2 regions of the Haloleucobacter albus genome follow, and region 2 is predicted to be linked to the other one. Evidence: riboswitches for the same ligand, from Rfam matches in the RefSeq annotation. Region 2 holds a riboswitch; the other holds the start of a gene.

Region 1 (3,405 bases), on a different contig from region 2:
ACATGCAGCGGCCAAGCCTGAAGGGGAACCTGGGCGAAGTCCATAATCTCACCGTTCGCCGCGGCACGCTCACGGAAGAAGAGCGCTTCCATATCAACGATCATGTGACGCAGACCTACATCATGCTGAAGGCCCTGCCCTGGCCGGAGCCCTTGCGCCGGGTGCCCGAAATCGCCGCCACCCATCACGAACGCATGGATGGCAAGGGCTATCCCCGCCGGCTGGACGCCAACTTCCTGACCCTTGAGGACCGGGTGATGGCCATAGCCGATATTTTCGAAGCCCTCACAGCTTCAGACCGCCCCTACAAAACCGCCAAGCGCCTGAGCGAATCCCTGCGTATCATGAGCTTCATGGCGCGGGACGGGCATCTGGACCCGTTGCTGATGAGATATTTTCTGGAGCATCAGGTCTGGGCGGATTATGCAGCCCGCTTCATGCGGCCAGAACAGTGTGACGATGTGGATCTCGACGCGCTTCTGGCGTTGCTGCCCCGCTCTGCCCCACCCCCTCTGCCGCCGGAGGCCGATACGGCCCTGACACCAGCCCCGGAGCAACAGCTCGCCTTTGCCTGAGCGGGCCGGCGCGCCCGGCGCTCATCTCAGCACAGCGCCAAACAGGGCAGCCCCTCATCCGGGGGCTGCGGCCTCACTCTCATATGAAGTGAGCACCCCGCCAATGCAGAAGCACAGCGCACCCAGCAACAGCGTGATATTCGCGCCCATCACCACGCCCCCGCCCTGTGGGCCATCCGGTACATAGGACAGAACGGCGGATATCATGAAGGCCACACAGCCCAGCAGATTGATGAACACGATCTGCCAGTCCAGCTCTTGCGGCTTCCAGCTCCAGTAGCGCCCGCAGGTTTCCAGAAAAGCCAGATAGCCGGAGATGAGAAAGAGGATGGACCCCGCCATGTCCGGCGTCCAGATCAGCAGATCCTGCACAAGCCAGCCCTGTGGCGCCATCACGCCGTTCCAGGTGCTGATATTGAAGGCCAGCGTACCGAGAAACTGGGTGAAGGTGCTGAGCCATCCGGCATTTCCCGGCTCCCAGCCAATCAGGGACAGGTGATGGCGGGGCGGCGCACCCCCCTCCGGTTCCGGCGCGAGATGGGTCATATTCGCGGATTGCAGATGTTGCAGATAACCCGCCATGGTGAAGGGAATGGACCCCATGAAATACAGGCTGTTTACAGCAAGGGCGGAAGGTGCCAGAGGGCCGGCCGGCACCAGGGCCAGCGCGCTGCCCAGCATGAACAGCGTGGAACCAAAGGCAAAAAGCGCCCCCACAGACCAATTGTAGGAGCGGGTCTGCCAGAAGGGCATCGCCCCTTCCGGTAGCAACCCCGCCTCCAGCGCATGGCGGATCAACCCCTTGCGATGCCAGCGCGCCCGCAGGACAATATGATGCCTGCCACTGAAATAATTGCGAAAACCGATGAAGGGCCAAGGGCCGGGGCCATGCGCTGGCCGTGATGTTTCATCCGTCTTCACATCCATGCCGGCCGCCCTGAATCATCCCAGCCCTGAACACGCCCTGCACCGTCTGCACGGCAAACGTTCAACACAGGTCCATCCGGCCACCGCCGGCTGTTCGGTTCCACCTTATCACAGGCCCATCCGGTTTCCGGGCCCAGATGATGAATTTCCGACCCACTTCTTTCATGTCGGGCCGCAACACATCTGTCGCGACCCCAAAAAACCGCGCACAAGACTTCGAAAATCCCGCCAGAACGTGACGAATACACGCAACGCCGCCAAAGAGCCCGCATTTTCGCAAAGCTCCGCCCGTGCATCACGCCCGTTGCCTGAAGGGCCTCTGGCCGCTAGAGTGCGCGGCGCATCAAGAGTTGAGCTGTGCTCAACGCCAACCTGCTTTCCCCAGCAAGGTGGCGCCCCGGCGGGGGATGTGGCCGCACCGGCAACCAGACGGGACACGCCATAGATATCCGCACACATGCTCGCCCCTGATGCCACGCAGCAGAGGACCATGACGCATGCCCATCAAGATACCCGATGATCTGCCCGCCCGCGCCGCCCTTGAGGCCGAGGGTGTGATGATCATGGGGGAGACCGACGCCATCCGGCAGGATATCCGCCCGCTGCGCTTTGGTCTGCTCAATCTGATGCCGAACAAGACCCGGACCGAGACGCAGATTGCCCGCCTGCTCGGCGCCACGCCATTGCAGATCGAGCTTTCGCTGATCCGCATGACGCATCATGTCTCGCGGCATACCTCGCCCGACCATATGGAAGCCTTCTACCGCCCGTGGGAAGATGTGCGGCGCGAAACCTATGACGGCTTCATCATCACCGGCGCGCCCGTGGAAAAGCTGCCCTATGAAGCCGTGACTTATTGGGATGAGCTGTGCGCCATCTTTGACTGGACACAAAGCAATGTGCATCGCTGCCTGAACATCTGCTGGGCGGCACAGGCTTCGCTGCGCCATTTCCATGGCGTGCCCAAGCACATGCTGGCCGCCAAGATGTTTGGCGTGTTTCCGCACCGCAATCTGGAGACGACCTCTCCCTATCTGCGCGGTTTTTCAGATGACTTCGCCATTCCCGTCTCCCGCTGGACAGAAGTGCGCGAAGAGGATCTTCCGGCCGGTTCCGGGCTGAAGGTGCTGATGGATTCTCCCCAGGCCGGACTGGGGCTGGTGGAAGATGGCCCCCATCGCAGCCTGAACATGTTCTCCCATGTGGAATATGATTCAGACACGCTGGGTGAAGAGTATCGGCGCGATGTAGACGCCGGCGGCGATATTCTGATGCCCTATGGCTATTTCCCGAATGATGATCCGCGCCAGGCGCCGCGCAATCAGTGGCGCAGCCATGCCCACCTTCTGTTCGGCAACTGGATCAACGAGATCTATCAGACAACGCCTTATGACATCACCCGCATCGGCACATGATGCGGCCACCGGAGAGGCCAGACGGGACAACCCGCCCGGCCTGTTTTTTCAGCGCCACAGATTGGTGCGCGCAAGGTCAATCACTTCCGCCCCGCGCCCATTCATCACCGCCTTCATCATGTAGAGGGTGAAACCCTTCGCCATTTCGAGGGTGACGGCAGGCGGCATGGAAAGTTCGGTGCGGTTCACCACCGCATCCACCAGCACCGGCCCGTCATGGGCCATGGCTTCTGCAATGCCGGGCTCCACATCCCTGGGATCCTCCAGGCGAATGCCCTTCACACCGATGGCCTGCGCCATGGCTGCGAAATTCGGGTTCTGAAGATCCGTGCCGGCATTCACGAAGCCGGTGGATTTCTGTTCCAGCTCCACAAAGCCCAGCGTGCCATTGTTGAAGACCACGATCTTCACCGGCACCTTCAGCTGCGAGAGGCTCAGCAGATCCCCCATCAGCATGGCGAAACCGCCATCGCCGGACATGGACACCA
Region 2 (3,405 bases):
GCGGGTGGCCTCGGTCATGGTGGCCTCGGTTATGGAGCGTGTCCGTTATGAAACGTATCCGTGGGTTGCGGCAAAAGCCTCTCCCACATGGTGGCCTCAAGGGCAAGGCGTTCTGGCGTCAACCCGGAAGGGAACAAGGCCCGGTTGGCGAGGGCCGGTCAGGAAACACCGGCCCTCTTCCTGTGTCTTCAGATGCGATCCAGAGCCTGGGTGAGATCCGCTATCAGGTCATCCGGGTGCTCCAGCCCCACCGAGAAGCGCATCAGCCCGTCGCTGATGCCCATTTCTGCGCGCGCTTCAGGCGTGAAACGCTGATGGGTGGTGGTGGCCGGATGGGTAATCAGGCTCTTGGTGTCCCCCAGATTGTTGGAAATGCGGATGATTCTGAGTGCGTTCATGAAGCGGAAGGTTTCATCCTTTCCACCCTTCAGGGCAAAGGTCACCAGCGTTCCGCCGCCGGACATCTGCCGCCGCGCCAGCTCATATTGGGGGTGATCCGGGCGGAAGGGATAGAGTGCCTTTTCCACGCGCGGATCTGCCGCCAGTGCATCGGCGATTTTCGCCGCGCTGGCCTGCATCCGCTCCACGCGCAGCGAGAGGGTCTCCAGTCCCTTCAGCATCACCCAGGCATTGAAGGGTGAAATGGCGGGGCCGGTCTGGCGCAGGAAGGTTTGCAGATGCTCATCCATGAAGGCGCGTGAACACAGCACCATGCCGCCCAGGCAGCGGCCCTGCCCATCCACATGCTTGGTCGTGGAATAGACCACCACATCCGCCCCCAGTTGCAACGGATGCTGAAGCAGTGGGGTGGCGAACACATTATCCACCACCAGCTTCGCGCCAACACTGTGGGCGATTTCGGCCACGGCGCGGATGTCGATGATATCCAGCGTAGGGTTGGTGGGGCTTTCCAGCAGGCATGCTTTGGTATTGGGGCGGATATTGTTGCGCCAGGCGTCAAGATCGGTGCCGTCCACGAGGGTGACCTCCACACCAAAGCGCGGCAGCAACTCATCCAGAATCCATCGGCTGGAGCCGAACAGCGCATGGGCCGCCAGCACATGGTCTCCGGCGGAAACCTGGCACAGCAGCGCGGCATGCACCGCCGCCATGCCCGATGCCGTGGCGCGTGCCGCTTCAGCCCCCTCGATCAGCGCCATGCGCTGCTCGAACATTTCCGTGGTGGGGTTGGCATAGCGCGAATAGACGAAGCCGGGCTCATCGCCCTTGAAACGGGCTTCGCAGGATTCGGCATTGTCATAGACAAAGCCCTGCGTCAGAAAGAGCGCTTCAGAGGTCTCGCCAAAGCCGGAGCGGAGCGTGCCGCCATGCACCAGCCGGGTTTCCGGGTGCAGGGTGGCGGGGTCTGCCGGAACGAATGTGGACGGTGTGCGGGTGGTATCAGACGCCGAGGACATGGATGCCTCCATTGGAAGGCCGGGTCACGGGCAAAGCTTGCCTGATTGCATCAAAGACGCATATGCAGGGCAATTCGCTCATCCCGGCCTTTTAGCTCATGAATTTTAACGTGGCAGCAAGCCGGCCGGCTCCAAATTCACCACGAGCAGGGTCAGATACGTCCGTCCTCTGGATGACGTCAAGGGTTTCGTTCGATAAAACGAACGGTGTGATCGGAAGAACGGTGAGGGACAGGTGATGGCAACGCGCGGGGCGGAAATTGCAAAGCCGGGAATTTTGCCGGCCGAGGCTATAGCGGCCCTGAAGGAAGGGGGGCAGATCACCTGTCGCCGGGCGCTGGATGAAGACCAGATCCAGCCGGCCAGCCTGGATCTGCGTCTGGGCCGCACCGCCTGGCGCATCCGCGCCAGCTTCCTGCCGGGCGAGGGCATTTCGGTGAAAACCCGCCTGAAGGATCTGGCGCTTCACCAGCTTGATCTTTCCGGTGGCGCGGTGCTGGAAACCGGCTGCGTCTATCTGGTGGAGCTGTCTGAGCATATGAAGCTGCCGGTGGATCTGGCCGCAGCGGCCAACCCCAAAAGCTCCACTGGCCGGCTGGATGTGTTCGTCCGTGTGATTACCGATGGCGCGCGGGCGTTCGATACCATTCCTGCGGGGTACAAGGGCCCGCTTTATCTGGAAATTTCCCCGCGCACCTTTCCCATATTGGTGCGCACCGGCTCGCGCCTCTCGCAGGTGCGCTTTCGCCGGGGGGTGGCGCGGTTGAGCGATCTGGAATTGCTGAACCTGCAATCCGCCGAGCGTCTCGTGGATTCCGACAAGCCGGATGTTGCCGCTGGCGGCATTGCGCTGGGGGTGGATCTGGCCGGTGATGCCTGGGGTGGGTTGCAGGGCTTTCGCGCCAAGCGCCATGGCGGTGTGGTGGATGTGGACCGCGCTGGCGTGCTGGATGTGGAGGATTTCTGGGAGCCTATCCGCGTGCGCCCCGGCACCACCGGGCAACTCGTGCTGGACCCGGATGCCTTCTACATTCTGGCCTCGCGCGAATGTGTGCATGTGCCGCCGGATTATGCGGCTGAAATGGTGCCCTTTGATCCGCTGGTGGGCGAGTTCCGCGTGCATTATGCGGGCTTCTTCGATCCCGGTTTCGGCCATGCAGGGGCGGGCGGCCATGGGGCACGGGCGGTGCTGGAGGTGCGCTCACGCGAGGTGCCCTTCATTCTGGAACATGGGCAGACCGTGGGCCGCCTCGTCTATGAGCGCATGGCGACTCGTCCGGGCGCGCTTTATGGCGTGGAGCTGCATTCCCACTATCAGGGGCAGGGGCTGAAGCTCTCCAAGCATTTCAAGGCCGTAGGCTGAAGCGGCGCTAGCGTCGCTCCGGCCGGTCGGCGTCAATAGTGTGCTCGCGCTTCCAGGGTGTCTGGTCGCGCAGGCCCACGCGCAGCTCGCGCAGGGGCCGCATCAGCGCATCCGAATAGGCCAGATAATCCGCCACCAGCGGCAGCGAGGCTTTCACCGAAGGGTCATCTGCCATGCTGAGGGCGGTGGAAATGGCGGCGTCCAGCGCTGGAGCTGCCGCCGCCGCACCGCCCTGCGCGGCATCATGCAGGGGCTCTTCCAGAGCCGCAGCGCTGGCCAGTTCCAGCGCGGTGAGAGTACGTGAGCGGGCGGCCTCCAGCACCGGCAGAATCTCATCCTTCACATCGGCGTCGGACAGCCGGTGGGCGGTATCCTCCAGCAAAGCGAGATAGGTCACCACCACATCCAGCGTGGAAATCAGGTTCACTACATCGCCCGCCGAATGGCCGAAAATGTTTTCCGCGCCGAGCGTCGGCAGGCTCAGATCGAAGGCGCGCACCATCTGTGCCAGCGGGCCAACCGGCTCGGGCTGGCCACGGCGGGGCCACCATGTGGCGAAAATATCCTGCCCGCGTTTGAGAATATCGTGCAGCTCCGGCCGCAACTGATCGGTCAGATAGACCG

The links. Region 2 has a riboswitch for S-adenosylmethionine ahead of ACT6QH_RS04830 (O-succinylhomoserine sulfhydrylase). Riboswitches for the same ligand answer to the same signal wherever they lie in the genome.
Region 1: linked by a shared signal. The riboswitch ahead of ACT6QH_RS07400 (homoserine O-succinyltransferase) and the one ahead of ACT6QH_RS04830 (O-succinylhomoserine sulfhydrylase) in region 2 are both predicted to bind S-adenosylmethionine.

What each region holds. Positions count from the first base shown of each region.
Region 1 is NZ_JBQWAS010000025.1:4,789-8,193, forward strand. It holds gene ACT6QH_RS07390 (HD domain-containing phosphohydrolase) at 1-575, shown strand, start outside; gene ACT6QH_RS07395 (hypothetical protein) at 630-1,502, opposite strand; SAM-I-IV-variant riboswitch at 1,838-1,941, shown strand; gene ACT6QH_RS07400 (homoserine O-succinyltransferase) at 2,000-2,917, shown strand; gene poxB (ubiquinone-dependent pyruvate dehydrogenase) at 2,966-3,405, opposite strand, start outside.
Region 2 is NZ_JBQWAS010000021.1:64,376-67,780, reverse strand. It holds gene murB (UDP-N-acetylmuramate dehydrogenase) at 1-18, opposite strand, end outside; gene ACT6QH_RS04830 (O-succinylhomoserine sulfhydrylase) at 189-1,418, opposite strand; SAM riboswitch at 1,490-1,572, opposite strand; gene ACT6QH_RS04825 (2'-deoxycytidine 5'-triphosphate deaminase) at 1,657-2,781, shown strand; gene ACT6QH_RS04820 (FUSC family protein) at 2,789-3,405, opposite strand, start outside.